DNA from 3 places in the Streptomyces sp. 5-10 genome. Region 2 is predicted to be linked to each of the others. Evidence: riboswitches for the same ligand, from Rfam matches in the RefSeq annotation. Region 2 holds a riboswitch; each other region holds the start of a gene.

Region 1 (9,763 bases), on a different contig from region 2:
GGCGGGTGAGAGGTAGGGGAGGAAGCCCAGCCCGGCGGCGCCGGGTTCGGACGCGGCGGCGAGGTCACCGAGGGCGGCGGGGCTCTCGACGGCCAGCGTCCGGCACGCCCAGTCCAGCACCTCGGTGCCGGAGAGGGTGGGAAGGGCGCGCAGCAGGCGGTCGTGGCGGCCGAAGGCGATGGTGATGCCGCACGGCTCGCCCGAGGTGTCCACGGTCCGGCGCACCACCTCGGTGCACAGGGTGGTGCCGAGGACGGCACACGCCTGTCCGGGGTCGACGACCCCGGCGCCACGGGCGGTGGCGGCGATGTCGTAAGGGGCCATCACGACGGGAAGGCCGGTGGGGAGGCCCAGTTCGGCTGCCGCGTGGCGGGTGAGCTCGGCGACGCACTCGTCGTGCCCGAGGACGCGCGGCAGCAGCCGACGCGCCCACGCCAGGCCGAACAGGTCCACGATGGACGGGTCGTACGCGCCCGTGGCGTGGTCGAGGAAGGGGGCCGACGCGTCGGAGGCGTCGATCGCCATGACGCCGGTGAGCTTCAGAAACAGCCGGCCCGCCGCGGTCAGCGCGGTGTGCGAGCGCTCCAGGCGCGCCGGGTCGTGCTCGGCGAGCCAGGTGAGCACCGCGTTGGGCATGCCCGCGCAGGTGAGGGAGCCGTTGCGGCGGTACGCCTCCGCCAGGACCCCATCGGCCTGCCAGCGCGCGAGCAGATCACCGGCGCGCCCGTCGGACCACAGGATCGCCGGGCCGGTGGGGCGCCCGTCGCCGTCGACCAGCCAGCAGCCGTCCCCCTGGGCCGTGAACGCGATCAGCCGCACCGCGCCGTGCCCGGGCCCCAGCTGGGCCAGAGCGCCGCGCACGGTGGAGACGACCCCGCGCCACACCGCGTCCATGTCCTGCTCGGCCCATCCGGGGTGAGGCCGCAGCACCTCCGTACCGACGCGGGAGACCGCCACTTCCCTTCCCTCGGCGTCGAACACGACGGACTTGATGACCGACGTGCCGACGTCGACAGTGAGAACCGTCATGACCGAAGTACCTGCCCTTCACCACGGCGGGGGCGGCGGCGTACCGGTGAATAGCCACCGCTCCGACGAATCGACGCCGTCGGCGGAATTCCGCGCCGACAAACCGAGAGAATCGCCGCCGGGAAGCCACGTCAATCGGGGTGCGGGATTATCCCGCGGCCGGCCCACGGCACCGTGCGATGTCCTGGGCCACCGGCCCCGCAGAAGGGGGAGGCGGCGCCCCGAGCCCGTGTTACCTTCGCGTGAGTTTCACATCAGGTCGTCTCACACCGGTCCGTCGCGGGCACCGCGCCGCGGCACCGCGCCGGGGTGGTGCGGAAGGGATGAGGAGCCGCAGGCCATGACCCGTACGGATGGGCAGGAGGAGCGGCGGCACCGGCTGCGCGAACTGGTCACGACCAAGGGTTTCGTCCGCACCTCGGACCTGTCGGCCGAGTTCGCCGTCAGTGTGATGACCATCCACCGCGACCTGGACGCCCTCCAGGCGCAGGGCTGGCTGCGCAAGGTGCGCGGCGGCGCGAGCTGTCTGCCGTCCACGCAGTTCCACGGCAGTGTCGGCGAGCGCATGACGACGATGGCGCAGACCAAACAGCGGCTGGCGCGGGCGGCGGCCGAGGAGCTGGTTCCCGGCCAGATCGTGGTGATCGACGACTCCACCACCTGCCTGGGCCTGACCCACCACCTGCCCCACCACACACCGATCACGGTGATCACCAACTCGCTGCCCGCCATCACGGCTCTGGCCAAGGAGCCCGGAGCGGCGCTGGTGGCGCTCGGCGGCACCTACTTCCCGGCGTACGACGCGTTCATGGGACCGCACACCGCGCAGAGCATGTCCGCCTTCCGCGCCGATGTGCTGTTCATGTCCACCACGGCCGTCACCGCGGGCCGCTGCTACCACATGTCACCCGAGACGGTGCAGGTCAAGCAGGCGATGCTGGCCGCCGCGGCACGCCGCGTACTCCTCGTCGACCATACGAAGTTCGCCAACCAGGGCCTGTACGCCCTGGCGCCGCTCACCGACTTCGACCTGGTCGTGGTGGACGACGCGGCACCGGCCGGGGAGGTGCGCGGGCTGCGCGAGCGCGGCGTCGATGTGCGCATCGTCCCTCGGTGATGTCACGTGAACATCACGTCGTTTTCACCCCCGTGCGCCTCCTCTTTTCTGGGAAAGGAATCCCCCTCGATGGCCCTCCCCGCCTGGTTCACCGAAGACCGCTTCGGCATGTTCATCCACTGGGGCCTGTACGCCCTGCCCGCCCGCCACGAGTGGGTGAAGAACCGCGAACGCATCACGGACGAGGACTACGACCGCTACTTCCGCCACTTCGAACCGGACCTCTTCGACCCCCGCGCATGGGCCCGGTCCGCCAAGCGCGCCGGAATGAAGTACATGGTGCTCACGACCAAGCACCACGACGGCTTCTGCCTGTGGGACTCCAAGCTCACCGACTACACCTCGATGAACACCCCGATCGGCAAGGACCTCGTCGCCGAGTTCGTCGAGGCCGTGCGCGCCGAGGGGCTGCGCGTCGGCTTCTACCACTCGCTCATCGACTGGCACCACCCGGACTTCGTCATCGACGGCCTCCACCCGCGCCGGGACGACCCGCCGGAGGAGATCAAGCGGCTCAACGAGGGCCGCGACATGGCCCGTTACCGCGCCTATCTGCACGGCCAGGTGGAGGAGCTGCTGACCGGCTACGGCACCATCGACTACCTCTTCTACGACTTCTCGTACAAGGACGACGACCACCACGACGTGTGGAACGGCAAGGGCAAGGAGGAGTGGGGCTCGGAGGAACTCCTCGCGCTCACCCGCAGGCTGCAGCCCGAGATCATCGTCAACGACCGGCTCGCCGTCCCCGGCGACCTCGTCACCCCCGAGCAGTACCAGCCCGACAAGCCCATGGAGGTCGACGGGCAGCCGGTGGTGTGGGAGGCGTGCCAGACCCTCAACGGCAGCTGGGGCTACGACCGCGACAACCTCCAGGTGAAACCGGTCGACCTGCTGGTCCGGATGCTCGTCGACGGCGTCTCGAAGAACGGCAACATGCTGCTGAACGTCGGCCCGACCGGACGCGGCGACTTCGACGCCACCGCCCTCGCCACGCTGGAGGGGATCGGGGCGTGGATGGCCCGCCACCAGCGCTCCATCCACGGCGCAGGCCCCTCCGCGTACCGCGCCCCGGTCGACACCCGCTACACCCAGCGCGGCAACCGCCTCTATCTGCACCTCTTCACCTGGCCCTTCGGCCATGTCCACCTGCCGGACCTGGCGGGCAAGGTCGAGTACGCGCAGTTCCTGCACGACGCCTCCGAGATCAGGTACCGCGAGATCGACCCGTCGATCAAGGCGCAGAACACCGGCCTCGGCGGCCAGCCGCCGGGCACCCTGACCCTGACCCTCCCGGTCGTCCGCCCCGATGTCGCGGTACCGGTGGTGGAACTGTTCCTGCGCCAGGGCACCTGACACGTGATCGGGGCGCGCGCCCTTGCCTCCGGTGAGCTCAGAAGCGGCCCGCGCCGCTGCCGACGTCTCACCAGGTGGCCGGTCTTGGCCAGGGATCCGACACGCGGTACCGTCGATGCGATATCGACGATGGCCTGACGGAAGCCGGTGGGAATCCGGCACGGTCGCGCCACTGTGAACGGGACGTATCCGAAGGGGACGTCCCGTGAGTCAGACCCGCGGCCATCGTCCTGTGCACCACCGAGATGGGACGCGAACTCCCGCAAGGAGGCCACTGCCATGGCGCAGCATGTCGCCCAGCCGACTGCCACCACTCCCGCCCTCCCCGCCCCGCTGCCGCTGAAGGCGATAGCTCCCTGGGCCGTCTTCTTCGGCATCCTGATGCTGGTCCTGCTGTACTTCGTCGGCGCCGAGCAGGGCGCCACCGCGGTCGTCTCCGGCGCGGGCGTCCACGAGTGGGTGCATGACGCCCGCCATCTTCTCGGCTTCCCCTGCCACTGACGCGAGGGACGCCGCACGCCCATGAACTCCGCAACAGTAAGAAACCTGCTGGTGCGGGGCATGCTCGCCGGTCTTGGTGCCGGTGTGCTCGCCCTGATCGCCGCCTATTTCCTCGGTGAGCCGAACGTCGACCGCGCGATCGGCTTCGAGGAGGCCCACGCCCCCGCGCACGAGCACGAGGTCGAGATCGTCTCCCGTAGTCTGCAGTCCACCGCCGGTCTGGCCACCGGTGTGCTGATCTACGGGATCGCGTTCGGCGGCATCGCCGCCCTCGCCTACTGCGTCGCCCTCGGCCGCGTCGGCCGCTTCACCCCGCGGGCCACCGCGCTGCTGCTGTCCGGCTGTGCGCTGCTCGCGGTCTATGTCGTGCCGTTCCTGAAGTACCCGGCCAACCCGCCCGCCGTCGGCAACGGCGACACCATCGGCAAGCGGACGACGCTGTACTTCCTGATGATGGTGCTCAGCGTGCTCCTCGCGATCGCCGCCACCATCCTCGGCAAGCGGCTCGCCCCGAAGCTGGGCACCTGGTACGCGACCGTCGCCGCGGTTGCCGCCTTCGCCGTCGTCATCGGGCTGGCGTACGCCTTCCTGCCCGTCATCAACGAGGTACCGGCGGACTTCCCGGCCACCGTCCTGTGGCGGTTCCGGCTGTCCGCCCTCGCCATGCAGATCATCCTGTGGGGTGGCTTCGGCCTCCTCTTCGGCGAGCTCGCCGAGCGGATGCTGAACCCCAAGCCCGCGAAGGCCGAGGAGAGCAGGGCGATGGCGGCCGCCCCGAACTGACCATCTGTCCATGCCGAGACGCACGAGGGCCCGCGGAACCGTCCGCGGGCCCTCTCGCGTTGTGCGGGCACGTCCGCTCCCCTGAACCGCCTGTCGTCACGTTCGCGGGGGCGGGTGCCGCAGTCCGTTCTCCAGCAGCGCGAACGCGTGCTCCGCGTCGGCCACCGCACCCGCGTAGCGCTCGTCGGCCGGTTCCCCGTATGCCACGCGTTCGGCGTTGTCCTGTGCCAGTGACCACTGGACGGCGACGATCTGGACGGCGGCCAGCCGCGCGGTGAGCTCCGGGGTGTCCGCCGTCTCCCGCAGCGCCTGCGCGAGCGCGCGTTCGGCACCGGCCTTGAACCGCTCCATCCGGGCCACCAGCGAGGGTGTGTCGAGGATCATCCGGGTGAGCTTCAGGATCTGGGGATGGTCGTTGAGCCCGGTGACCGGGTCCCGTTCGCGCAGGCCCTTGAGGAAGTGCTCGCGCAGCGCGGTCAGCGGGGCGGTGCGGGGCGGGCGGGCCCGTACGACGCGGGCGCTTTCGGTCTCGTGGTCGGCGAGGCGGTGCACCACGAGGTCTTCCTTCGCCGGGAAGTAGGCGAAGAGCGTGCGCTTGGACACCTCGGCCGCCTCGGCCACCTGGGCCACCGAGACCTGGTTGAAGCCGTGTTCGAGGAAGAGCGTGATCGCCGCCTCGGAGATCGTGGCGTGGGTCCGCTGCTTCTTCCGCTCCCGTAGCCCTGGCTTGCCGTCCACGGCGCCCACCGTAGCAGAGCAATTGCCCCCAGGAGATTTCTGCACCTGGTATACATATAGACCGAGGCGAGGAATCGAGGAGGAGTGAGCGTGTCGACGGAGAAGACGGAGGAGACGGGGATGACGGAGGAGACGGGGATGACGGAGAGCACGACCGACGTCGTCATCGCGGGTGCCGGCCCGACCGGGCTGATGCTGGCGTACGAGCTGGCGCTGGCCGGGGCCCGGACCCTGGTCCTGGAGAAGCTGGACCAGCGCGTCGAGCAGGTGAAGGGCGGCGCGATCCAGCCCCGTACGGCCGAACTGCTGGAGTCGCGCGGGCTGTTGGAGCCCATGCTGCGGCGCGCCACCCCGCGTGACCCGGTCGGCGGGCACTTCGCGCTGCTGCCCGTGCCCTTGGACTGCACCCCCTGGCAGACCAGGCACAACGGCCCCATCGCCATCCCCCAGTGGAAGATCGAGGAGGTGCTGGAGGAGCGGGCGACCGCCGCGGGCGCGCGGATACGGCGCTCCACCGCCGTCTCGGAGGTCGAGGCGGACGAGGACGGCGTCGCCGTGACGGCGGACGGCCTGCGGGTGCGGGCGCGCTATCTGGTGGCGTGCGACGGCGGCCACAGCACGGTGCGCAAACTGCTCGAGCTGCCGTTTCCCGGGCGGGCCGGGACCCATCAGGCGGTGCTGACCGACATCCGGCTGACCGCGGTGTCCTCGCTGGTGCCGAAGCGGATGGGGCACATCAGCACTATGACCCGTCGTGTGGGCGACTACTGGGCCATGCTGGTCCCGGTCGGCGGTGACCTCTACCGCTTCACCTTCGGGCGCGCGGACCAGGCGGACACCGCCCGCGACGCCCCCGTCACCCGTGAGGAGATCGCCACCGCGCTGCGGGAGGTGTACGGCGAGGAGACCACCCTGGGGGCCGTGGAGAACGCCTCGCGCTTCAGCGATGCCACGCGACAGTTGGAGCGGTACCGCGTGGGCCGCGTGCTGTTCGCGGGCGACGCCGCCCACATCCATCCGCCGCTGGGCGGCCAGGGGCTCAACCTCGGTATGCAGGACGCGATCAACCTCGGCTGGAAACTGGCCGCGGTCGTCCAGGACCGGGCGCCGAGCGGGCTCCTGGACAGCTACCACGCCGAACGGCACCCGGTCGCGGCCCAGGTCCTGCATCACACGTCGGCCCAGCGGGTCCTGGCGGACACGAACCCGAGCGAGGACGTGGCCGCCCTGCGTGACATCGTCATCGACCTGCTGCGGCTGCCCGACGCCAACCGCCACCTCGCGGGACTGATGTCCGGCCTCTCGCTGCGCTACGAACTGCCCGGCGAGCATCCCCTCACCGGGCAGCGCGTGCCGGACGCCGACCTGGTCACGGAGGCCGGTGCCACCCGGCTGTCGGCGCTGTTCGGCACGGGCCACGCCGTTCTGCTCGATCTGGCCGGAGCCGTCCCGGACGGCCTCCGGCTCCCGCCACGCGTCGACCTCGTCCGGGCCACCTGCGCCGCCGACCTGGGCGCCGCCGCCCTGCTCATCCGCCCCGACGGCTATGTGTGCTGGGCGGCGGACACCTCGGCCGACCGCGGCGAGACCCTGCTCGCCACCATCGAGAGCGGGCTGACGACGGTGCGCTGAGCCGGGCGGTGCTCAGCCGTCCAGGGGAAGCAGGACGCGGAAGGTGGCGCCCTCGGCCGGGGCCGTGCGCACCTCCACCCGGCCGTGGTGGGCCGTCACCAGGGAGTGGACGATCGCGAGGCCGAGCCCCGCGCCTCCGCGTTCGGTGCGGCCGCGGGCGTCATCCGCGCGGTAGAAGCGGTCGAAGGCGCGGGCGGCCTGCTCCTCGGACATCCCCGGACCCTCGTCGTGCAGTTCCAGCACCGCCAGACCGCCCTGGGTGCCGACGCCGATCCGGACCGGAGTGCCGGGCGGGGTGTGCGCCACCGCGTTGCCGACGAGGTTGGAGGTCACCTGGCGCAGTCTCGCCTCGTCGCCGAGCACCGGCGCGCCACCCGGCGGCCCGCCGCCGGGGCCGGTGAGGGTGACGGGGCGCCGTGGATCGAGCGCGCGCAGGTCGTGCAGGGCGTCGACGGCCAGGGTGCGCAGATCCATCGGGGTGAGGTGCAGCGGGGGGTCCGCGGCGGCGGCGTCCTCGTCGAGGCGGGCGAGCAGCAGCAGGTCCTCGACCAGCCGGACCAGCCGTGCCGCCTCCCGCTCGATACGGCCCATCGCGGCGTCGACATCGGCGCGCTCGGGCATGCCGCCCATCCGGTACAGCTCGGTGAACCCCTTGACGCCGAAGAGCGGGGTGCGCAGCTCGTGGCTGGCGTCCGCGATGAAGCGGCGCATCCGCTCGGCGGCGGCCGCCCGCGCGGCGTCGCTCTCCTCGACCCGGTCCAGCATGCCGTTGAGCGCCCTGGCCAGACGGCCGAGCTCGGTGCGGGAGGCGGCCGGCTCCGGGACGCGGCTGGACAGGTCGCCGTCCGCGATGGCCGCCGCGGTGGTCTCGACCCGGCGCAGCGGGCGCAGCCCGGCGCGTACCGCGAACCACCCGGCCCCGCCGAGCAGCGCCAGCACCAGGGAGTCGATGAGCAGCATCCGGGCGCCGAGCTGTCTGATCGTCGCGTCGACCTGGGCGAGGGAGGCCGCGACGACGACGCTGCTGTGGGTGTGCTCGGCCTGTTTGTGTTGTTCCCCCGGCGCGTTGAGCGGTACGGCGATCACCCGCCAGGCCTCACCGCCGTCGGCGGCCGGGGCCTCGAAGGGCCGACCGCCGCGCTCGCCGACCGCCGCCGCGTCGAGCGGGGGCAGGGCGGGGGCGCTGTGTGCCGCGGGCCGGATGACCCGCCGGACACGGCCGTTCGGGCCGAGGGAGGCCAGATGGACATCGCCGGTCAGCTGCTGCTCCACGGCGTCGCGCGCCCGCGAGGTCCGATCGCCCGCCACGTCGGACGGGTCGGTGAGGCGCGCGGTGGCCGTGGCGGCGGTGCGGAGCCGAGTGTCCAGCTGACGCACCAGGTCGCGCTGGAGCAGGACGACGGCCAGGGCGTTGCTGCCGAGCAGGGCGACCACGAGCAGCAACAGGGCGATGGCCAGCAGCCGGCCGCGCAGCGAGAGCCGACCGCGCAGTGGGAACCGGCCGCGCAGTGAGAACCGGCCGCGCTCGGGGCTCTCGCTCACCGCGGCGGCCTGCGCAGCACATAGCCGGTGCCGCGCACCGTATGGATCAGCTTCGGTTCGCCCACATCCACCTTGCGCCGCAGATAGCTGATGTAGGAGGCGACGATGCTGTCGTCGCCCCCGAAGTCGTACTGCCAGACCAACTCCAGGAGTTGGGACTTCGACAGCACCTGCCCGGCGTTCTCCATCAGCACGCGCAGCAGGCCGAACTCGGTCGGGGACAGCCGCACCGGCTGCCCGTCCCGGGTCACCTGATGGCTGTCGGGGTCCAGCTCCAGATCGCCGACGACCAGGCGGCCGTCGGACTGGCGGCCGCTGACGCGGCGCAGAATGGCCCGGATGCGCAGGACCAGCTCCTCCAGGTTGAACGGCTTGGTGACGTAGTCGTCACCGCCCGCCCTGAGCCCGCTGATCCGGTCCTCGGGCGCATCGCGGGCGGTGAGGAACAGCACCGGGGGATGGCCCGCCGCGGCGAGCGGATGCTGCCCGCGCAGCCGACGGACGACCTCGAAGCCGTCGATGTCGGGCAGCATCACATCCAGCACGATCAGCTCGGGACGCCGCTCCCGCACCGCGGCCAGCGCCTGTTCGCCGGTCGCGACCGCGACCACGGCGAAGCCCGCCAGCCGCAGACTCGCGGAGAGCAACTCGCGCAGCGTCGGCTCGTCCTCCACCACCAGCAGCCGTTCCGATGCCGTCATCCGTCCCGCCCTCGCCCGATCGTCCGCCCCCTAGTGTCCCCCGCCTGTGCGGCGGTGGGTCCGCAGGAGGATGACGACGACCACGGCGGCGGCGAGGAACGCGCCGGTGGCCATGGCGATGTAACTGTGCACGCCCAGCGCCGAGTTCACCGTCTCCCCGTCGACAACCGTATGGGTGGACTTGAGGACGGCCGAACCCATGAACTTGAGGATCACCGCCCCGGTCGCCACCATCACCATGACCATGCTGGACACCACGCCCTGTCGTTCCGGGGGCGCGAGCGTCGCCGCCATGTTGAAGCCGGAGGTCACGAGCGTTCCCGCGGTGAGGCTCAGCAGGAAGGAGCAGATGACCGCGAGAGGG
Region 2 (9,763 bases):
CACACCACCGCGTGGTTCGACCTCCCGGCCACCGCCCTGACGCTCTCCTACTTGGCCGGTGTCGCCTCGCGGTGGCTGGACTGACACCCACACCCCCCACACCCCCCCACACCCTCCACAACGCCCCACAACGTCCCGAGGGAAAGGCAGGGAACAATGGCCTGCAACTGCGGCGGAAACGCACCCCAATGGCCGCCCCAACCCGTTGTCGTCTATGAGCTGACGCTGCCGGACGGCACGGTCCGGCGCTACGTCACCTACCAGGAGGCCGACGCCGCCAACCAGCGCGCGGGCTCCACCGGAGTGATCACCGCCGTCACCCAGTGACGCCGGGGACCACCCCGGCGCCCACCCCCGGCGCACGGCGACCCGGCTGTCAGTGGCCTGCGGCAGACTGCGGGCATGGATATCACGATCAGGCACGCGCGGGACGAGGAACTGGACGGAATCGGGGAGCTCACCGCGCAGGTGTACCTGGGGGACGGGCTCCTGGACTTCGAGGACAGTGATCCTTATCTCGCCACCCTGCGCGACGCCCGCCGCCGGGCCGCCGAGGCCGAGCTGCTGGTCGCGGCGGACGCGGCCAGCGACGAGGTCCTGGGCGCCGTGGCGTTCGCCGTGCACGGCGGGGCGTACGCGGAGCTGGCCCGCCCCGGCGAGGGCGAGTTCCGGATGCTGGCCGTCCGCCCCGAGTCGCGCCGACGCGGCGCCGCCGAAGCACTCGTACGAGCCTGCCTGGACCGGGCCCGCGCACTGGGCCTGCGGCGCATAGTGATCAGCAGCCAGCGGTCGATGACCGCCGCCCACCGCCTGTACGAGCGGCTGGGTTTCGTCCGTGCCCCGGAGCGCGACTGGGCGCCCCTGCCGGGGACGGACATCACCCTCTGGGCCTTCACCGTGGAGCTGTGACGCCCGCCGCCACACGCCCAAGTGATGGCCTGACGCGCGCCCCAGGTCACGGGCCACCTCCGGAACGCATGAGCACATTCATGCGAAACTCCGCAGCTCCGACACAAGATATGGGGGCGCGTGCGTCGGCCGACACAAGATGTATGCTCGTGCTCGCTGTCGCCGCAGGGGAATCCGGTGGGAATCCGGAACTGTCCCGCAACGGTGTACGTGTGCGCTCAATTCGGCGTGCCCGTGAGTCCGAGCACCTGCCGACGGCCCTGTGAACACGTCCCCCGGCCTCGAGGGTTGGGCCGATGGACGCTGCGTGGTGTGCCCGGCGTACGAGGAGTGCGGCATCGGCATGCCCGTACGCGCCCATCGCACCACCCCTCGTGGCCCCAGCCCAGCGAGGGAGAGCACCTCAGTGACCATCGCGCCCGCCGATCCGGTTTCAGCGCAGGCGGCTTCTCAGGCAGCGGACGACGCGCCCGGGACCGCCCTGCTACGGACCCTTACCGGACTCACCGCCGACCTGCCCGCCACCGATCCCGGCAAGGTCGCGGCCGCCGCCCTGCGCGGCCGTCATCCCGGCTCGGACGAGGCGGAGTTGCGGGCCCTCGCGACCGAGGCGGCGGCCGGGCTGATCGCCGAGGAGCCGGAGTACTCGCGGCTCGCGGCGCGGCTGCTGGCGCTCACCATCACGCAGGAGGCGGCCGGGCAGGGCGCGGTCTCCTTCTCGGCCTCCGTCCGGGTGGGCCACCGCGAGGGCCTGCTCGCCGACTCCACCGCGGAGTTCGCCGCCGCCCACGCCGAGCGGCTGGACGCGCTGGTGGAGCGGGCCCTGGCCGACGGCGCCGACAACCGCTTCGGCTACTTCGGGCTGCGCACCCTCTACAGCCGCTATCTGCTGCGCCACCCCCTCACCCGTCAGGTGATCGAGACCCCGCAGCACTTCCTGCTGCGCGTGGCCTGCGGGCTCGCCGAGGACCACTCGGAGCGGGCGCTGGAGGACGTGGCCGAGCTCTACCGGCTGACCAGCACGCTGTCGTACCTGCCCAGCTCCCCCACGCTGTTCAACTCCGGCACCCGGCATCCGCAGATGTCGTCCTGCTATCTGCTGGACTCGCCGCTGGACGAGCTGGACTCGATCTACAACCGCTACCACCAGGTGGCGCGGCTGTCGAAGCACGCGGGCGGCATCGGCCTGTCCTACTCCCGCATCCGGGCGCGCGGTTCGCTGATCCGGGGCACCAACGGGCACTCCAACGGCATCGTGCCGTTCCTGCGCACGCTCGACGCCTCGGTGGCCGCCGTCAACCAGGGCGGCCGGCGCAAGGGCGCGGCCTGTGTCTACCTGGAGACCTGGCACGCGGACCTCGAGGAGTTCCTGGAGCTGCGGGACAACACCGGCGAGGACGCCCGCCGCACCCACAACCTCAACATCGCCCACTGGATCCCGGACGAGTTCATGCGCCGGGTCGAGGCGGACGCCGACTGGTCGCTGTTCTCCCCGGTGGACGCGCCCGATCTGGTGGACCTGTGGGGCGAGGAGTTCGACGCCGCGTACCGCAGGGCCGAGGCCGAGGGGAAGGCCGTCAAGCAGGTCCCGGCCCGCCAGCTGTACGCCCGGATGATGCGCACCCTCGCGCAGACCGGCAACGGCTGGATGACGTTCAAGGACGCCGCCAACCGCACCGCCAACCAGACCGCCGAGCCCGGCAGGGTCGTCCACTCCTCCAACCTCTGCACCGAGATCCTGGAGGTCACGAACGACGGCGAGACCGCCGTGTGCAACCTCGGATCGGTCAACCTCGCCGCGCACCTGGGCGAGGACGGGCAGCTGGACTGGGAGCGCCTGGACGCCACCGTCCACACCGCCGTGACCTTCCTCGACCGCGTGGTGGACATCAACTTCTACCCCACGGAGGAGGCCGGGGCCTCCAACTCCCGCTGGCGCCCGGTGGGTCTGGGCCTCATGGGCCTCCAGGACGTCTTCTTCCGGCTGCGGCTGCCGTTCGACTCGCCCGAGGCCACGGCGCTGTCCACGCGGATCTCCGAGCGCATCATGCTCGCCGCGTACGAGGCGTCCTGCGAGCTCGCCGAGCGCCACGGCCCGCACCCCGCCTGGGCCGAGACCCGCACCGCGCGCGGTGTGCTGCACCCGGACCACTACCCGGACGCGGTGGCCACCTGGCCGGAGCGCTGGCAGGCGCTGCGCGCGCGGATGGCGAAGTCCGGGATGCGGAACTCACTGCTGCTGGCGATCGCGCCGACCGCGACCATCGCCTCCATCGCGGGGGTCTACGAGTGCATCGAGCCGCAGGTCTCCAACCTCTTCAAGCGCGAAACGCTCAGCGGGGAGTTCCTCCAGGTCAACTCCTATCTGGTGGACGACCTCAAGAAGCTGGGCGTCTGGGACGCCCAGACCCGCGAGGCGCTGCGCGAGTCCAACGGCTCGGTCCAGGACTTCTCCTGGGTGCCCGCGGACGTACGGGAGCTGTACCGCACCGCGTGGGAGATCCCGCAGCGCGCCCTGATCGACATGGCGGCGGCCCGCACCCCGTACCTCGACCAGAGCCAGTCGCTGAACCTCTTCATGGCCTCGCCGACCATCGGCAAGCTCAGCTCGATGTACGCGTACGCCTGGAAGCGCGGCATCAAGACCACGTACTACCTGCGCTCGCGTCCGGCCACCCGGATCGCCCAGAGCGCCCGGGGTGGCGCCGCCGCCACCCCCGCGCCCCTCCCCGTGCAGGAGGCCCCGGCCGAGGCCGACGCGATCGCCTGCTCCCTGGAAAACCCCGAGTCCTGCGAGGCCTGCCAGTAATGCCCACCGCATCCGAGATGACCACCGTGAACACCGCGCCGGGCCACACCAAGAACCTGCTGGATCCCGGGTTCGAGCTGACCCTGCGGCCGATGCGGTACCCGCAGTTCTACGACCGCTACCGCGACGCGATCAAGAACACCTGGACCGTGGAGGAGGTCGACCTCCACTCCGACGTCGCCGACCTCGCCAAGCTCTCCCCCGGTGAGCAGCACCTGATCGGCCGTCTGGTCGCCTTCTTCGCGACCGGCGACTCGATCGTGGCCAACAACCTGGTGCTGACGCTCTACAAGCACATCAACTCCCCCGAGGCGCGGCTGTATCTGTCGCGGCAGCTCTTCGAGGAGGCGGTGCACGTCCAGTTCTATCTGACGCTGCTGGACACCTACCTCCCCGACCCGGACGACCGCGCCGCGGCCTTCGCCGCCGTCGAGAACATCCCCTCCATCCGGGAGAAGGCGGAGTTCTGCTTCCGCTGGATGGACTCGGTGGAGAAGATCGAGCGGCTGGAGACCAAGGAGGACCGCCGCCGCTTCCTGCTCAACCTGATCTGCTTCGCGGCCTGCATCGAGGGGCTGTTCTTCTACGGCGCCTTCGCGTACGTGTACTGGTTCCGCTCGCGCGGGCTGCTGCACGGCCTGGCGACGGGCACCAACTGGGTGTTCCGCGACGAGTCGATGCACATGGAGTTCGCCTTCTCGGTCGTGGACACCGTCCGCGAGGAGGAGCCGGAACTCTTCGACGACGAACTTCAGCGGCAGGTCACCGACATGCTGAAGGAGGCCGTCGAGGCGGAGCTCCAGTTCGCCCGCGATCTGTGCGGCGAGGGGCTGCCGGGCATGAACACGGCGTCGATGCAGGAGTATCTGCAGTGCGTGGCCGACCAGCGCCTGCGGCGGCTCGGCTTCGCGCCGGTCTTCGGCTCGGAGAACCCGTTCTCCTTCATGGAGCTGCAGAACGTCCAGGAGCTGACCAACTTCTTCGAGCGGCGCGCTTCGGCGTACCAGGTCGCGGTCGAGGGGTCGGTCGCCTTCGACGACGACTTCTGATGTCTACAGGGCGGGCCGGACCCGGAGAGGTCCGGCCCGCCCTGTGCGGTGGGACACACTCAGTCGTTGGGCACCGTCTCATAGCGGGCGGTGCCCTCGGCCATCTGCTTCAGCACATCCTTACGGTCGCGCTTGGAGAGCCGGTCGATGTAGAGGTAGCCGTAAAGGTGGTCGGTCTCGTGCTGGAGACAGCGCGCGAAGTAGCCGGTGCCGCGCACCGCGATCGGCTCGCCGTTGAGGTCCTGGCCGCGCACCACCGCGTAGTCGGGGCGGGCCAGCTCCGCGTAGGCCGTGGGGACCGACAGGCAGCCCTCGTTGGAGTCGTCCAGCACCCGGCGGTCGGCCGGCAGCTCCTCCAGCACCGGGTTGCACACCACGCCCACATGGCGAACGCCCTCGTCGTCCATGCAGTCGTAGACGAAGACCTTAAGGTCGACACCGATCTGGTTGGCGGCCAGGCCCACGCCCTCCGCCGCCCGCTGGCTGGCGAACATGTCGTCGACGAGCCGCGCGAGCTCCTCGTCGAACACGGTCACGTCCCGGCACTCCTTGTGCAGGACCGGGTTGCCGTACACGGTGATCGGGCGGGCGGTGCCGCGCTCGCGGAAGGCCCGCTCGCGCTCCTCGCAGTCCTCCGTGTCCACGATGAACTCGTCGTCCACCCGCTGCTTCGTCCCTTGCTGCGACATCGTCCGCCGTATGCCTTCCTTCAACCGTGATGCGTCGCCCTACAGGGTACGGGCACGGCGCGGCGGGGCGCGGTGCGCTTACGCACTGTGACCGGGCTGCTGGCGGACCACGCAGCGGAGCCGCATATCGGTGCTTTCCCCTCCCCGCCCCTCCCCGCTACCGGGGCTCCGCCCCCGGCCCCCGTGGCCGACGAACCGACCGCAGCCGCGATCAGCTCACCGACCAGGACACCGACCGCGCCACCCGCGACGCGGTGATCGAGCAGCCGACCGGTGACCAGGAGGCCAGGAGGCCAGGGGGCCAAGGCGTCCGCGGGCCCGACGGTGAGGGCGCGAGTGCCTGCACCGGCGGCCTGATCGCGGTCGGCACACCAGCGCAGCGGAGACCCGCGCACGTCCGGGGCTCCCGGCCGGGGTCTGGGGCAGAGCCCCGCCCCAGGACCTGGGCAGAGCCCCACCGCCAGCTGGGGCGAAGCCCCGGTTCGGGGCCAGGGGCAGAGCCCCGGTCCGGGGCCTGAGGCGACGCCCCGGTTCAGGGCCAGGGGCAAAGCCCCACCGGGGCCAGAGGCAAAGCCCCGGTTCAGGACCAGAGGCAAAGCCCCAGATCAGGACCAGCGGCAAAGCCCCACCGGGGCCAGAGGCAAAGCCCCGGTTCAGGACCATAGGCAAAGCCCCACCGGGGCCAGAGGCAAAGCCCCGGTTCAGGACCATAGGCAAAGCCCCACCGGGGCCAGAGGCAAAGCCCCAGATCAGGACCAGCGGCAAAGCCCCACCCGGGGCCAGGGGCGAAGCCCCGGATCGGGGCCAGGGGCAGAGCCCCGCCGGGGCCTGGGGCGAAGCCCCAGATTCGGGAAGGGGCGGGGAGGGGACAAGCCCGCCGCAGGCGCCGCGATCCGCCCGACACCCCTAAGACCCAGTGCAGCCGCCAGCCGCCAGCCGCTCAGCAGACCTCTTCCAAGTCCCGCCACTCACGCGTATCCGGGCTGTCCGCGACCCACCCGTCCAGCAACCCCCGCACCAGCCCCCCAGGCGCCGCGATCCCGCATTCGCGCTCGGGAACCCACAGCGAGCCCGAGCCCGCCATACGGTGGCCCAGCGGCCCGGGGTGGCCCGGTTCGCTGTGGTCGTGGGGGTCCAGATGCTCGCCCTCGCCCTCGTCGCTGGGCATCCGGCTCTCCGAGCAGGAACGACACAGCAGCCGCACCGACGACGACCAGTCCTCGGCCGCGAAGCCCGCGTCCGCCGCGAGCCGCTCCAGGGCGTCCCGGTCGGCCTCGGTGGCCGCCTCCAGCAGCACCACCCAGGTCGGCACCGGGGACGGCGCCCACAGCTCGATCTCGTCGAAGACCGGGTACACGGGGCCCGCGGAGGTCGCCCGCTCACCGTGCGGCACACCGTCGTGCAGCACCACCTCGCCCCAGCGCCGCCCTGACGACGGCAGCGGGATGGACAGCACCTCGATCCGGGCCGGGTCCAGCCGGCGGCCCCAGACGACCTCGGCCTCGCCCTCAGGGGACAGCCGCACCGCCGCGCTGCCCAGCTCCATGCCGAGCGGCTCACCGGACGCGGACGCCTCTCCGGGCACCTTCAGCCCGTACGCCTGCCAGGCGCGGCGGGCCAGCGGCCAGTCCTGGAGCGCGGTGGCCGCGATGCCCACGTTCCACCAGTCCGGAGCGCCCGTCTCGCGGTCCAGCAGCGCGACCGCCCGCAGCCCCGCGGCGCGCGCCTGCTCCCAGTCGTGCCGGAACTTGTGCAGCAGCGCCAGGTTGAACCAGGACTCCGACAGCCACGGCTCCAGGTCGGCGGCGCGGGTCAGCAGCGCGCCCGCGTCCTCGTACCGGCCGTCGCCGATGAGCGTGAACGCACGGTCCGTGGCCTGCCGCCATGAGGCGGACGGCCGGTGCCGTACCTTGCCGAAGATCTTCACGATTCCCGCCTGCCGGTATCGAAGTCGTCCCGTACCAGATGCCTTCGCGGACGGCGTCGCCCTCCCTTGAAGACAACCTGCCACACATTCGCGGACATCTCAGCCCGACCCCTCACCCTGCGGCCGGGATGCGACGCCCACCACACCTCCTTGCCACCGGCCATCTGGCCTGGCACCCCTCTCCTCGCATCCAACCATGCCCCTCGGGAGGCCCGCTCATTACCGGCGAGTTCTCAGTTCTCACCGGGGCCGGTCGCCGGGGCCGGTCACCGGGGCCGGTCACCGGGCCGGTCACCGGGACCGGCCGTGCACCCCGCGCGACAGCACCGTGGCGAGCGCCTCGACCACGACCGGGTCGAAGTCGCGCGCCGTGGCCAGCCGCAGCCGCTCCAGGGCGCGCAGCGCGGCCGCCCCGGCCGCTCCCTCGGCCGCGGGCCCGCTCACCAACTCGGTGTACGCGTTCACCGCGCGCACGATACGCGCGGCGAGCGGCTGCTCGCGGTACGGGTCCGCCTGGCGCTCCACGACCAGCGCTACCTCGGCGGGTACCCCGGTCTGGCGTACCACAGCGCCGCCGAGCAGCGCGATTTTGCGCTGCTCGGCGGCGGGCAGCGGTTCGGTGGCCCCGGCGGGCACCGGGTCCACCAGCGACAGCTGGCCGATGTCGTGCATCAGCGCCGCGTACTCCAGCACGGTCAGCCGGGGCTCGGAGAGGCCCAGCTCACGCCCCACGGCCCGGCTGAGCCCGGCCACCTCGCGGGCGTGGCCCGTCGGGGTGTACCCGGCTATCTCGGTCGACCGGGCCAGGGAGGCGATGGTCTGGCGGTAGGTGGCCCGTATCCCGGCGTAGCGGCGGTAGGAGTACTGGATCAGCAGCAGCGGCACCGCCAGCACCGGCACCGGCCACAGCCCGGCGACGGCCACGGTGAGCGCCATCACGGCCGCGGTCGCGCACACCGCAGCCCCCACGCCGGGCAGCGACCGCAGCTCGTCGCGGAGCAGCGGCCCGTAAGGCCAGCCGGTACGGGCGCGGGCGAGCGCGGCGGCCAGGACGGCGTCGCAGAGGGCGGTCAGGGTCAGCAGGGCGAGCAAATAGCCGACGATGGACGGGCCGTGGCCGAGCCAATCGGCCAAACGGCCGGTCCGGTGCAGCGGTTGGAAGCAGACGGCAGCGAACGCGGCGGTCAGCACCCGGCGGGCGGTGTGGCCGGGGTCGACCGGGCAGCCGAGCGCGAGCGGCGCCACCAGCCCGGCGAGGGACGCGGCCACGACGACGGTGACCACCTGGAGGACGCCGTGGGTGGCGGGCTCCCCGCCGAGCCGCCCGAGCAGGGCGTATCCGAGGGCGCCTGCGGCGGCGAGCGGCGCGGGCTCACCGCGCGGATCGGGCACTCCCCCGCCGCCGCCCGGCAGCGCGGGCGGCGCCTCGACGCACCGGATCGCCTCCCCCACGGCGATGAGCGCCCCGAAGGCCAGCGCCGCCTCCGCCTGCCGCGCCCCATGCCACTCGGTCCACACCAGCGCCACCACGGCAAGCGCCCCCGCCGCGCCATACACGGCGACGACCGTAAGGCCGCCACAACGCCCCCGGGATATCCGCTCCCGCCCCTCCTCGCGCGCGGCGACGGTCTCGGCTCGTTGGCGTCGGGCGCGATGAAAGGCCCGGGCGTGCCGCTCGGCGATCCGCGCAAGGGCGTTAGGGGTCCGGGAAGTGGCCACTACCGAGGCGGGACGAGCCCCCCTGGCAGGCCACTGAGCCGCGCTTTCATCCCGCCCCCGCGGACCACAGCGGCCCGTGACGCCGGGCTCGCCTTTGCCCGAAGCGCCCGGGGTTCCCCCTGGTCCAGCGTTGGCTGGTCCGGGGGCCCGCTCAGGGTCAGGGCGGTCCGGGGCTTCCCCGGGGCCCTCGTCGGCCGGACCGGGGGCGGGCCCGGGGGCCCGGGCGGAATCGTTCGTGCTGGGTGTGGTGGGGTTCTCGGCGGGGCTCATGGGCCACCGCCGGGGCCGCCCGTGCCGGGGCGGGGTCCGCCGGGGGTGGCCGTGCCGGGGGCCGCCGCGCGCACCAGGGGCGGGGCGGGCTCGGGGAGGGCGTCTGCTGGGACGTTTCCGCGCTCCTCAGGGGCGTCCGCCGTGACCGTCGCGTGCCAGCCGTGGCGGTCCAGGGCGCGGGTGAGGGCCCGCACCATGCGGGGGTCGAACTGCGAGCCCGCGCACCGCTTCAGCTCCTCCACGGCCGTGGGCACCGACCGCGCCCTGCGGTACGTACGCGTCGAGGTCATCGCGTCGAAGGCGTCCGCCACCGCGACCACCCGGGCGAACTCCGGGATCTGCGCCCCGGCGAGCCCGTACGGATAGCCGCTGCCGTCCAGCCGCTCATGGT
Region 3 (9,763 bases), on a different contig from region 2:
TCGTCAAGGGCTCCGGCTACCGTGAGCACCTGGTCGAGCTGTATGTGGCGGGCCATGACGACCAGGGGCCGGTGTCGCGGCGGCGCGCCGAGACGCTTCGGCCGGAGATCTGGCCGCTCGACGACGACGAGCGGCTGCTGCTGGTCGTCCTCGGCCAGCGGTATCTGCTGTACGAGGAGGATCCGCGCCCCCTGACGTACGCCACGGCGGCCAAGCAGCTCACCTACCTCCGCCCGGGCGCGGGCTGGAACGAGCGCAAGATCGAGTACCGGGTCGAGGCCGTACGCCGCCGTCTGCACGGCACCGGCTTCAGATACCCGGTGATGCACGACAAGTCCCAGGGCCGCCCCGCCGACAACGGTCTGCTGCACAACCTGCTCAAGGGGCTGGTGGAGTCCACCACGCTGGTACCGCCCGATCTGGACCTCATCGAGGACGACGCCCTCTGGCCCGATCCCGCGCCCGAGGCGTAGCCCGGGCCGCTCCGCGCCGGCCGCCGCCGTTTCCGGGACCCGTCCCGGTAACGGCGGCGAACCATGCCTGTCGTCAACCGAACAGGAAGGAGCACCCCATGAGGTGCATGCGCACCGCCGTCCTCGCGGGCATCACCGTGACGGCCTCGACGGCCGCCCTCGCGCTCCCGGCGCAGGCCGACGTCCCCGCCCGCCACCGCACCCCGGCCGCCCAGTGCGAGTACCCCGCCGATGTCCTCGACCTGACCAACTGGAAGCTGACCCTGCCCACCGGCGAGGACGAGGACCCGACCGAGGTCACCCAGCCCGATCTCGCCACCTTCTCCGCCGAGCCCTGGTTCCAGGTCACCGGGGACTGCGACGCGGTCCAGTTCCGGTCCTCCGTCAACGGTGTGACGACGGGTGGCTCCAACTACCCGCGCGCCGAGCTGCGGGAGATGACCGACGACGGGGAGCAGGAGGCCGGCTGGTCGACCACCGAGGGCACCCACACCCTCGTGGTCAAGGAGGCGTTCACCGCGCTCCCCAAGGAGAAGCCGCACCTGGTCGGCGCCCAGATCCACGGCGGGGACGACGATGTCACGGTCTTCCGCCTCGAAGGCAGCAAGCTCTACATCACCGACGGCGACGACGCCCACCACCACCTCGTCACCGACGACTACGAGCTGGGCACCGAGTTCGAGGCCAAGTTCGTGGCGCGGAACGGGAAGATCGACGCCTATTACAACGGGGAGCGTGAGACCACGATCTCCTCCGACGGCGACACCAACTACTTCAAGGCGGGGGCGTACACGCAGGCCAACTGCGGCAACTCGGACCCCTGCGACGACGACAACTACGGCGAAGTCCGCATATCCAGCCTCAAGGTCACCCACTCCTAGCCGGAAGGGGGCGGTGCCGGGGCATGTGACCGTGGCGCCTGCCCCCGTCGCATGTGCTTCCGCAACACCGCAACCTCCACAAAGGTGAAGATTTCTGGAGTGGTGGGTGAATTCCCCTCTCAATCGGCCAGGTCCGATGCGCCTCTGGCCCGGGCCGAACCCCGTACCGCCCTCACGAGGGCCGCAAACGGTACGTGTCTTTCCGCGTACGCAGTAAGTTCGACCCGCGTGCGGTAACGGCAGACAGCAGCGGTTCTGGTCTCGCGGGAGGGGAGTGTCGTCGTGCGGCGGGGGGAGAAGGTCGGCAAGTACCGGCTCACCAAGGGGCCCGTTGAGGGAGGGAGGGGCGCGGTCTGGTTCGCCGTCGACACGGAGCTGGGTCGGTCCGTCGTCCTCAAGCGGGCCCTGCTCGAGGACAGCGGCCAGGCCGACTTCGACGAGTTGCTGGCCGAAGCCCGCGCTCTGGCGAAGTTCAGCCACCCGAACGTGGTGACCCTCTACGACGCCGTCCGCGCGGGCAAGGGCAGGAACGCCACGTTCTGGCTGGTGATGGAGCATGTGACCGGCGGCAGCCTGGACGTCCCGGTCAAGATGGCCCCCGAACTCGCGGCGCACATCGGCGCACAGATCGCGGCCGCGCTGGCGGCCCTGCACGACAAGGGCATCGTGCACTGCGACGTCAAGCCCGGCAATATCGTGATCACACCCGACCGGGTCGCCAAGCTGACCGACTTCGGCGCCGCGTACCGGGTGGACGGCAGTGAGACGATCACGCCCAACGGGCCGGTCAGCCTCACTCCCTTCTTCGCCGCCCCCGAGGCGTTCCGGGGAGCGCCCGAGCGCGCGTCCGACGTGTTCTCCCTCGGCGCCACCATGCACTGGCTGGTGACGGGGACCCCGCCGCTGCGCGGCGCCGGGCGGGTGGTCCGGCTGGAGGCCATCAGCCCCCAGGTCGGACCGCTCGGGGGCCTCCTCACCGCGATGCTCCAGCGCGACCCCGGGGCCCGGCCCACCGCCGCCGAGGCGCTCGCCGCCCTCACGGACATCGCGGGACCCCCGGACCAGTTCCCGACCCTCCCGACGGCCCCGGCGACCACGCCCTACACGGACGTCCTGACGCGCGGCCAGATCCCGGCGGGAGGACTCACGCGCCGCACGGCGACGCTGGTCGGGCGCCGTCCATTGCTCCTGGCCTGCGCCGCCGCCGTCACGGCGCTGGCCATCGCCGTTCCGTTCACCGTGATGAGCCTGGGGGACGGATCCGGGGACAAGGCCACCCCGGCACCGGGCAAACCGGCCGCCGCGGGCTTCATCGGCGACCCCCGCACGGCCGACCCCTGCGCCCTGCTGAAGCCCACCGTGTTCCATCGGTACGAAGTGGCCGAACTGAAGCGTGATGAGGGCAACTTCAACCGCTGCGACGTCAACCTGAAGGAGCGTGACGAGGAGGTCGTGGGCGTCAGGGTGGAGCTCGACGCCGATGCGCTGCCGGAGGCCGTGAAGAGGAAGACCAGGGGCAGGGTCACCGTCGTGGAGCGCGCCGCCGAGGGCGACGAGTGCGTGCGAGCCATGGCGGTGACCGGCGCTCACGACAACAGCCTACGGATCACCGCGGTCGCGAGACGGCCTGCCGAGATCAAGCAGCCGTTGTGCGACACCGCCGATATCGCCACGCGATTCGCGGTCGACGTGCTCAACCGCGGTGAGATCCCCCGGCGTTCCCCGAGCTTCCCGTCCAACTCGCTGGCTCACCAGGACGCGTGCACGCTTCTTGACGTCAAGACACTGGAGAAGGTGCCCGGTATCGACGCCCGGGACCCGGACGTCGGATTCGGCCGCTGGGACTGTCAGTGGAAGAGCACCACTAACGAGTTGGAGGTGGACCTGCGATTCGACCAGGGCAAACTGCCGAGCGACAAGGGCGCCCGGTCCACCAAGCTCAGCGATCACCAGGCCATCGTGCTGCCGGAGGACGAGGGCCCGGGGAGCTGCCGCGTCGAGGTGGTCCACCGTGAGTACACCGGCCTGGACCGGGTGCAGGGCACCGAGCGGGTGGCCCTCGTCCTCAAGGGGGCGGGCCCCAAGGGGCGGCCCTGCGAACTGGCCACCGATCTCGCCGGATCGGCCGCTGCCGCGTTGCCACCCGCCTGAGGCGCCGTGGTGCCAACGCCCGCCAAGGCCGCCGCCGCGCACCCGCCCGTGCGCCCGGCGTCCCCGTCAGTCCGTGGAGTCGGGCTCGGTCCGCTCGGCCGCGAGCAGATGAATGAGCAGCAGTACGATCCCGGAGATCAGGAAGACGCGCGTGGCGGCCTCCAGCCCGTTCCACGTCTTGGACTGCCACATGGCGAACCACTCGCCGCCGATGGCGATGAACCCGGCGCCGAACAGCAGCATCAGCATCAACAGCCCCACGGTGCTGGCCTGACGGGCGCGGCGGACGCTGCCTCCGCGCAGTCCCGCGCCCCACATGGCCGTCCCGGCGAGGAGGACGAGGGCGGCGATGCTCTCCCAGACGATGATGGCCACGTAGGCGGTGTCCTGGAGTGCGGTGGACGTGATGGCCCGCCACATCAGGTCGTCGTCCTTGAACGTGGTGTCCATCGCCAGGACATGGCGGACGAATTGCTGATTGGTGTCGAAGTCGGTGATGTTGCCGAAGGCGACCAGCGCGATGTACAGCGCGATCGTCCCGGTGAGCACCGCCGAGACGGCGGAGTAGGTACGAAGGGATCGTATTCTGCCGGCTCGCTCGCTCACGATGACTCTGTCTCCCCGTTGTATTCCGTCGATCGGACCGAGCCGTAGCGTACAACTGTTTGGCTCAGTGGGCCCGGTGGCGGGGAGACGCAGGTCACACGCGGCCGTGTCACAGGGGGCGGGCCATCTCGTCCGAGGGCTCGTTGATGAACATGGTGTACCGGCTGAACGTCATCACCCTGCGGAAGCCGGCGGCCACCGATGCGCGACTGGTCGGGCCCGTCGGCGGCCGGACCGACCTCGAGACGTGGCCGTTCGACGCTCTTGGTAGTCTCGGGGAGCCAGTCGTGCCACATCCGAGGCCAGGGAATCCGGTGCGAATCCGGAACTGACGCGCAGCGGTGAGGGGGACGGGCGGGGCATGTGACACCACTGGGAGGAGTTCGTGACGGCCGTGGGGCCGTCGCGGACGAGCACCGGGAAGGGGCCCCGTCCGGACGAGCCCGAGTCCGAAGACCTGCTGGCACCTCCGCGCCCGGTGCGCGGAGGACGTCCGTAGGCCAGGCTCCGCGTACGAGCCCCGACCACCGAGGCTGCCCGTGCTCCGCTCCGCCCGCCGTACCGCGGCGTTCCTGCTCGCCCCCGCCCTTCTGCTCACCGCGTGCGGCGGCTCCGGCCATGACGGCGCGGACGCCGGAAGGCCCGCCGGTCCGGGCTATCCGCGCACGATCGACAACTGTGGTCACAAGGTCACCTTGACGTCCGCCCCGAAACGGGCCCTCTCGCTCAACCAGGGCACCACGGAGATCCTGCTCTCGCTCGGCCTCGCCGACCGCATGGCGGCCACCGCCACCTGGACCGACCCGGTGATGAAGGGCCTGGAGAAGGCCAACGCCACGGTGGAGCGCCTGGCGGACAACGCGCCGTCCTTCGAGAAGTCCCTGGACGTCGAACCCGACTTCGTCACCGCCTCGTTCGTCTCCACCCTCGGCAAGGGCGGCGTGGCCACCCGCGAGCAGTTCGAGAAGCTGGGCGTGGACACCTATGTCTCGCCGTCCGACTGCGCGGCGGGCAGGGACACCGACAGCGGTGGCGACGGCTCCCGCGCCAAGCCCCTCACACTTGATGTCGTCTACGGCGAAATACGCGACCTGGCCCACGCGTTCGGTGTCGACGAGCGCGGCGAGAAGCTCGTCGCACGGCTGAAGGAGCGCGTGCGCAAGGCCACGGAGGGACTGGACGCCTCCGGTGTCTCCCTCATGTACTGGTTCGCCAACTCCCAGTCGCCGTATCTCGCCGGCTGCTGTGGCGCGCCGGGCGCCATCACCCGGGCCGTCGGGGCGAAGAACGCCTTCTCCGACACCCACGACGAGTGGCCGCAGATCAACTGGGAGACCGTGGCCGACCGCGACCCGGACGTCATCGTCCTCGGCGATCTCACGCGCAAGCAGCAGACCGCGGAGACCGCCAGGGCCAAGATGCGTTTCCTCGAGACCAACGCCGCCACCCGCAATCTCACCGCGGTGAAGAAGAAGCGGTACATCCTGCTGAGCGGGCAGGCCATGAACCCGTCCATCCGCACGGTCGAAGGGGTGGAACAGGTCGCCGCCGGGCTGCGCGACGCGGGGCTCGCCAAGTGAGCACCCGCCACCTGAGCGCCCGCCACCTGAGCACCCGTCTCCTGCTGCTGGTCGCGGGAGGGCTGGCCGCGCTGCTCGCGTCGGTCGCCGTCGCCGTGACCATCGGCCCGGCCGACATCTCCACGGCCGACGTATGGGCGGCGGTCACCGCCCATCTCGGCCTGGGGGAGAGCACCTTGCCGCCGCTCCGGGACGGCATCGTGTGGAACCTGCGCATGCCGCGCACACTGCTCGCCGCCGTGTGCGGGGCGGGTCTTGCCCTCTGCGGGGCCGTGATGCAGTCCCTGCTGCGCAATCCCCTGGCCGACCCGTTCGTGCTCGGGGTGTCCTCGGGCGCCTCCACGGGCGCCGTCACCGTGGTCGTGCTCGGCGTGGGCGGCGGGGCCGTGTCCCTGTCGGCGGGCGCGTTCACCGGCGCGCTGCTGTCGTTCGGCCTGGTCCTGGTGCTCAGCCACAGCCTCGGCGGCAGCACCGACCGCGTGGTGCTGTCCGGAGTGGCCGCCATGCAGCTGTTCTCCGCGCTGACCTCGTTCATCGTCCTCACCTCCGCGGACGCCGACACCACCCGGGCCGTGCTGTTCTGGCTCCTCGGCTCGCTCACCGGCGCCGGGTGGGGCGATGTGCTGCTGTGCACCGCCGTCCTGGCCGCCGTCCTCGTGGTCTGTCTCGGCTACGCCCGCACCCTGGACGCGTTCGCCTTCGGGGAGGAGGCCGCGGCGGCGCTCGGCGTCCGGGTGGCCCGTACCCGTCTCGTCCTGCTGTGCGCGACCGCGCTGCTCACCGCGACCCTGGTCAGCTCCGCCGGGGCCATCGGCTTCGTCGGCCTGGTCCTCCCGCACGCCACCCGCGCCCTCACCGGCCCCGGCCACGCCCGTCTGCTGCCGGTCACCGCACTGGCCGGGGCCATCTTCCTGGTGTGGGTGGACACCGCCGCCCGCACCGTCATCGACCCGCAGGAGGTCCCGGTGGGCGTGGTGACGTCCCTCATCGGCGTACCGGCCTTCGTGGCCGTGCTCTACCGCGACCGGAGGAGGACATGACCGACTCCACCGCGGAAACCCCGGGTACGGAGCCCCCCGCCACCGCGGAAACCCCCGGGACGGAGTCCCCCGCCACCGCGGAGGCGGTGCCCGGGCTCCGCGCGGACCGCGTCAGCCGCCGCACCGACGGCCGGCTGATCGTCGACGGCATCACCCTCACCCTGCGCCCCGGTGAGACGGTGGGTCTGCTCGGCCCCAACGGCTCCGGGAAATCAACCCTGTTGCGGCTGCTCGCCGGGATCCTCGCCCCCTCCGCCGGGATCGTCACCCTGGACGGCCGTGCCCTGCCACGGGTCGGCCGCCGCGCCACGGCCCGCCGTATCGCCACCGTCGAACAGCACGCCCACACCCAGACCGAACTGACCGTCCGCGAGGTGGTGGCCCTCGGCCGTATCCCGCACCGGCGCGCCTGGGCATCGGCCTCCGCCGCGGACACCCGGGCCGTCGACGCGGCCCTGGAGCGCAGCGGACTGACCGGCCGGGCCGGTCAGTCGTGGCACACCCTCTCCGGTGGCGAACGCCAGCGCACCCAGATCGCCCGGGCCCTCGCCCAGGAACCGCGCGAGCTGCTGCTCGACGAGCCGACCAACCACCTCGACATCCAGCACCAACTCGACCTGCTCGACCTCGTCGTCAGCCTGCCGATCGCCACCGTGATCGCCCTCCACGACCTCAACCTCGCCGCGATGTACTGCGACCGGCTGCTCGTCCTCCGCGAGGGACACGTGGTGGCCGAAGGCACCCCCGGCGACGTGCTGACCCCGTCCTTGATCAAGCGGGTCTACGACGTCCAGGCCGAAGTCACCCACGGTCCGGGCCACCCGGTCATCCGCTTCCTGCGCCGGGCCCCGAAGCCCTGAGCACCCCGGTCGCCGAGGCCGTGAGACGGTGGGCGGTATCCTGCCAACCGGTCGCACGAGCGAAGGAACCACCACGTGAGCGATGCGGCGGACGCACGGCCTCCCGCGGACACCCCCATCCGTGTGTTGATCGCGGATGACCAGGCGATGGTGCGCACCGGGTTCCGGCTGATCCTCGCCTCCCAGCCCGGAATCGAGGTGGCGGGCGAGGCCGCCGATGGCTCCGAGTGCGTGGAGCTGGCGCGGCGGCTCCGCCCCGAGGTGTGCCTGGTCGACATCCGGATGCCGAACCTGGACGGCCTGGAGGTGACCCGGCTGCTCGCCGGGCCCGGAGTGGTGGATCCGCTGCGGGTCGTCGTGGTCACCACGTTCGACCAGGACGACTACGTGGACACCGCGATCCGCAATGGAGCCTGTGGCTTCCTGCTCAAGGACGCCGGGCCCGAACTCCTGGTGGAGGCGGTGCGGTCGGCCGTGCGCGGTGGCGCGATGGTGTCCCCGGCGGTCACCGTGCGTCTGCTCCGGCAATGGGCCAACCGCCCCCGCCGCGCCACCCGGGCGAATCCCCTGACCGGCCGGGAGCTGGACATCGCCCGGCTGGTGGCGGTGGGCCGGACCAACCAGGAGATCTGCGCCGAACTGCACCTGTCGCTGTCCACGGTGAAAACGCACCTGAGCAACATCCAGGCCAAGCTCACCGTCCGCAACCGCGTCGAGATCGCGGCCTGGGCCTGGGACACCGGAGCGGTGCGCACCCGTTAGCCCGGGCGTACGGCGCCACCGTCGGCCCGCCGTACGGCGCGCCCGCGAGCCCGGCGTAGGGCGCGCCCGCGAGCCGTCAGGACGTGCGCCAGTCGGGGTGTCCGGGCATGGCCGGGAGCTTCTCGGCGTACAGCCAGGACCGGAGGAACGGCCCCAGGTCGCGGCCGGCGACGCGGCTCGCCAAGCGGATGAAGTCGGCGGTCCCCGCCGTGCCGTCGCGGTGCTCCGCCACCCAGGCGCGCTCGATGCGCCGGAACGTGGCCTCGCCGACCTTCTGCCGCAGCGCGTACAACACCACAGCGCCGCCCTGATAGGCGCCCCAGCCGTAGGGCGCCATGTCCTCGGGAGTGAAGGCGCCGCGCCGGGGGTCGGCGACCGGCCCCTGTTTCCGCAGTTGGGCGGCGGAATCCTGGTACCTCCTCTTCATGCCGTCGGCCAGATCGGAGCCGCCCTTCGCCTGGTCCCACAGGCTCTGGTAGTAGACGGCGTGGCCCTCGTTGAGCCACAGGTCGCTCCACCTGCGCGGAGAGACGCTGTTGCCGAAGTACTCATGGGAGATCTCGTGCGCGACGACCGTGTCCGAGCCATTGGCCCGCATCCCCTCCTCGGTGAGCTCCTCCGTGCCGAGCAGGGTCAGGGACTGCGTCTCGAGCTCACCGCCCAGAGGTGAGGCGTAGATGCCGTACGTCCGCAGCGGGAACGGCCCCAGCCGTTGGGTGAGGAAGCGCAGCGCCTTGGGCACGACCGCGTCGATCTGCGGCATGAGGTCGTTGACCTGGCCGGTGGGCAGGGCGTAGCGCAGCTTGATCCCGTCCGGGCCCGGCCGCTTGACCACCGTGAAAGGGCCGACACCGATCTGGATGAGTTCGGGCGCGAGCTTTTGGCGGCTCTCGAACCGGCGGACGGTGTACGCCCCCTCGCGCCGCGTGGCGGTGAGTTCGCCGTTCGCGATGGTGTTCACGCGCGTGGGAGCGGCGATGGTGATGGTGGTCGGCGCCTTCTGGGCCGGGTGGTCGGCGAACGCCGCGATCCGGTGTGCGCCCGAGGGCTGGTTGATGGTCTGGATGACGCCCTTGGCCCGCACCATCCCGATCGCCGCGGTGCCGAGTTTCCCGGCCGCCTCGGGGCCCGCCACGGGTGCGCGCACGGTGACCTCCACCGAGAATCCCCGGCCGCTGGGCACCGGGGCCGGGGGAGTCACCCGCAGCTCCTGACCGGAGCGTGTCCAGGTCGCCTTGCGGCCGTCGACCGTCACCGAACGGACCGTGGTCCCGGTCAGGTCGAGGTTGAAACGGGAGAGGGAGCGGGTGGCCCGGCCGTGCAGCGTGGTGGTCGCCGTGTATGTCGTGAGGTCCTCGGCGAAGCGCAGCGCCAGGGCGGTATGGCGCACCGTATAGCCGCCGTTGCCGA

The links. A riboswitch is a leader RNA that binds a small molecule or an ion and turns the genes downstream of it on or off. The one in region 2 is predicted to bind cobalamin.
Region 1: linked by a shared signal. The riboswitch ahead of IEJ02_RS13055 (CbtB domain-containing protein) and the one ahead of IEJ02_RS26360 (ribonucleoside-diphosphate reductase subunit alpha) in region 2 are both predicted to bind cobalamin.
Region 3: linked by a shared signal. The riboswitch ahead of IEJ02_RS13170 (ABC transporter substrate-binding protein) and the one ahead of IEJ02_RS26360 (ribonucleoside-diphosphate reductase subunit alpha) in region 2 are both predicted to bind cobalamin.

The regions. Positions count from the first base shown of each region.
Region 1 is NZ_JACVYG010000008.1:129,573-139,335, forward strand. It holds gene IEJ02_RS13040 (FGGY-family carbohydrate kinase) at 1-1,029, opposite strand, end outside; gene IEJ02_RS13045 (DeoR/GlpR family DNA-binding transcription regulator) at 1,370-2,146, shown strand; gene IEJ02_RS13050 (alpha-L-fucosidase) at 2,216-3,502, shown strand; cobalamin riboswitch at 3,616-3,743, shown strand; gene IEJ02_RS13055 (CbtB domain-containing protein) at 3,782-4,003, shown strand; gene IEJ02_RS13060 (CbtA family protein) at 4,025-4,786, shown strand; gene IEJ02_RS13065 (TetR/AcrR family transcriptional regulator) at 4,883-5,524, opposite strand; gene IEJ02_RS13070 (FAD-dependent monooxygenase) at 5,645-7,156, shown strand; gene IEJ02_RS13075 (sensor histidine kinase) at 7,169-8,698, opposite strand; gene IEJ02_RS13080 (response regulator transcription factor) at 8,695-9,399, opposite strand; gene IEJ02_RS13085 (MFS transporter) at 9,430-9,763, opposite strand, start outside.
Region 2 is NZ_JACVYG010000026.1:59,753-69,515, forward strand. It holds gene IEJ02_RS26345 (hypothetical protein) at 1-84, shown strand, start outside; gene IEJ02_RS26350 (DUF7196 family protein) at 157-327, shown strand; gene IEJ02_RS26355 (GNAT family N-acetyltransferase) at 403-909, shown strand; cobalamin riboswitch at 1,026-1,179, shown strand; gene IEJ02_RS26360 (ribonucleoside-diphosphate reductase subunit alpha) at 1,316-3,718, shown strand; gene IEJ02_RS26365 (ribonucleotide-diphosphate reductase subunit beta) at 3,736-4,767, shown strand; gene def (peptide deformylase) at 4,827-5,456, opposite strand; gene IEJ02_RS26375 (tetratricopeptide repeat protein) at 6,397-7,383, opposite strand; gene IEJ02_RS26380 (HD-GYP domain-containing protein) at 7,675-8,940, opposite strand; gene IEJ02_RS26385 (HD-GYP domain-containing protein) at 9,369-9,763, opposite strand, start outside.
Region 3 is NZ_JACVYG010000008.1:153,370-163,132, forward strand. It holds gene IEJ02_RS13150 (FHA domain-containing protein) at 1-473, shown strand, start outside; gene IEJ02_RS13155 (polysaccharide lyase family 7 protein) at 572-1,354, shown strand; gene IEJ02_RS49860 (serine/threonine-protein kinase) at 1,637-3,505, shown strand; gene IEJ02_RS13165 (DUF2165 domain-containing protein) at 3,572-4,111, opposite strand; cobalamin riboswitch at 4,377-4,590, shown strand; gene IEJ02_RS13170 (ABC transporter substrate-binding protein) at 4,651-5,691, shown strand; gene IEJ02_RS13175 (FecCD family ABC transporter permease) at 5,718-6,731, shown strand; gene IEJ02_RS13180 (ABC transporter ATP-binding protein) at 6,818-7,591, shown strand; gene IEJ02_RS13185 (response regulator) at 7,667-8,353, shown strand; gene IEJ02_RS13190 (M1 family metallopeptidase) at 8,430-9,763, opposite strand, start outside.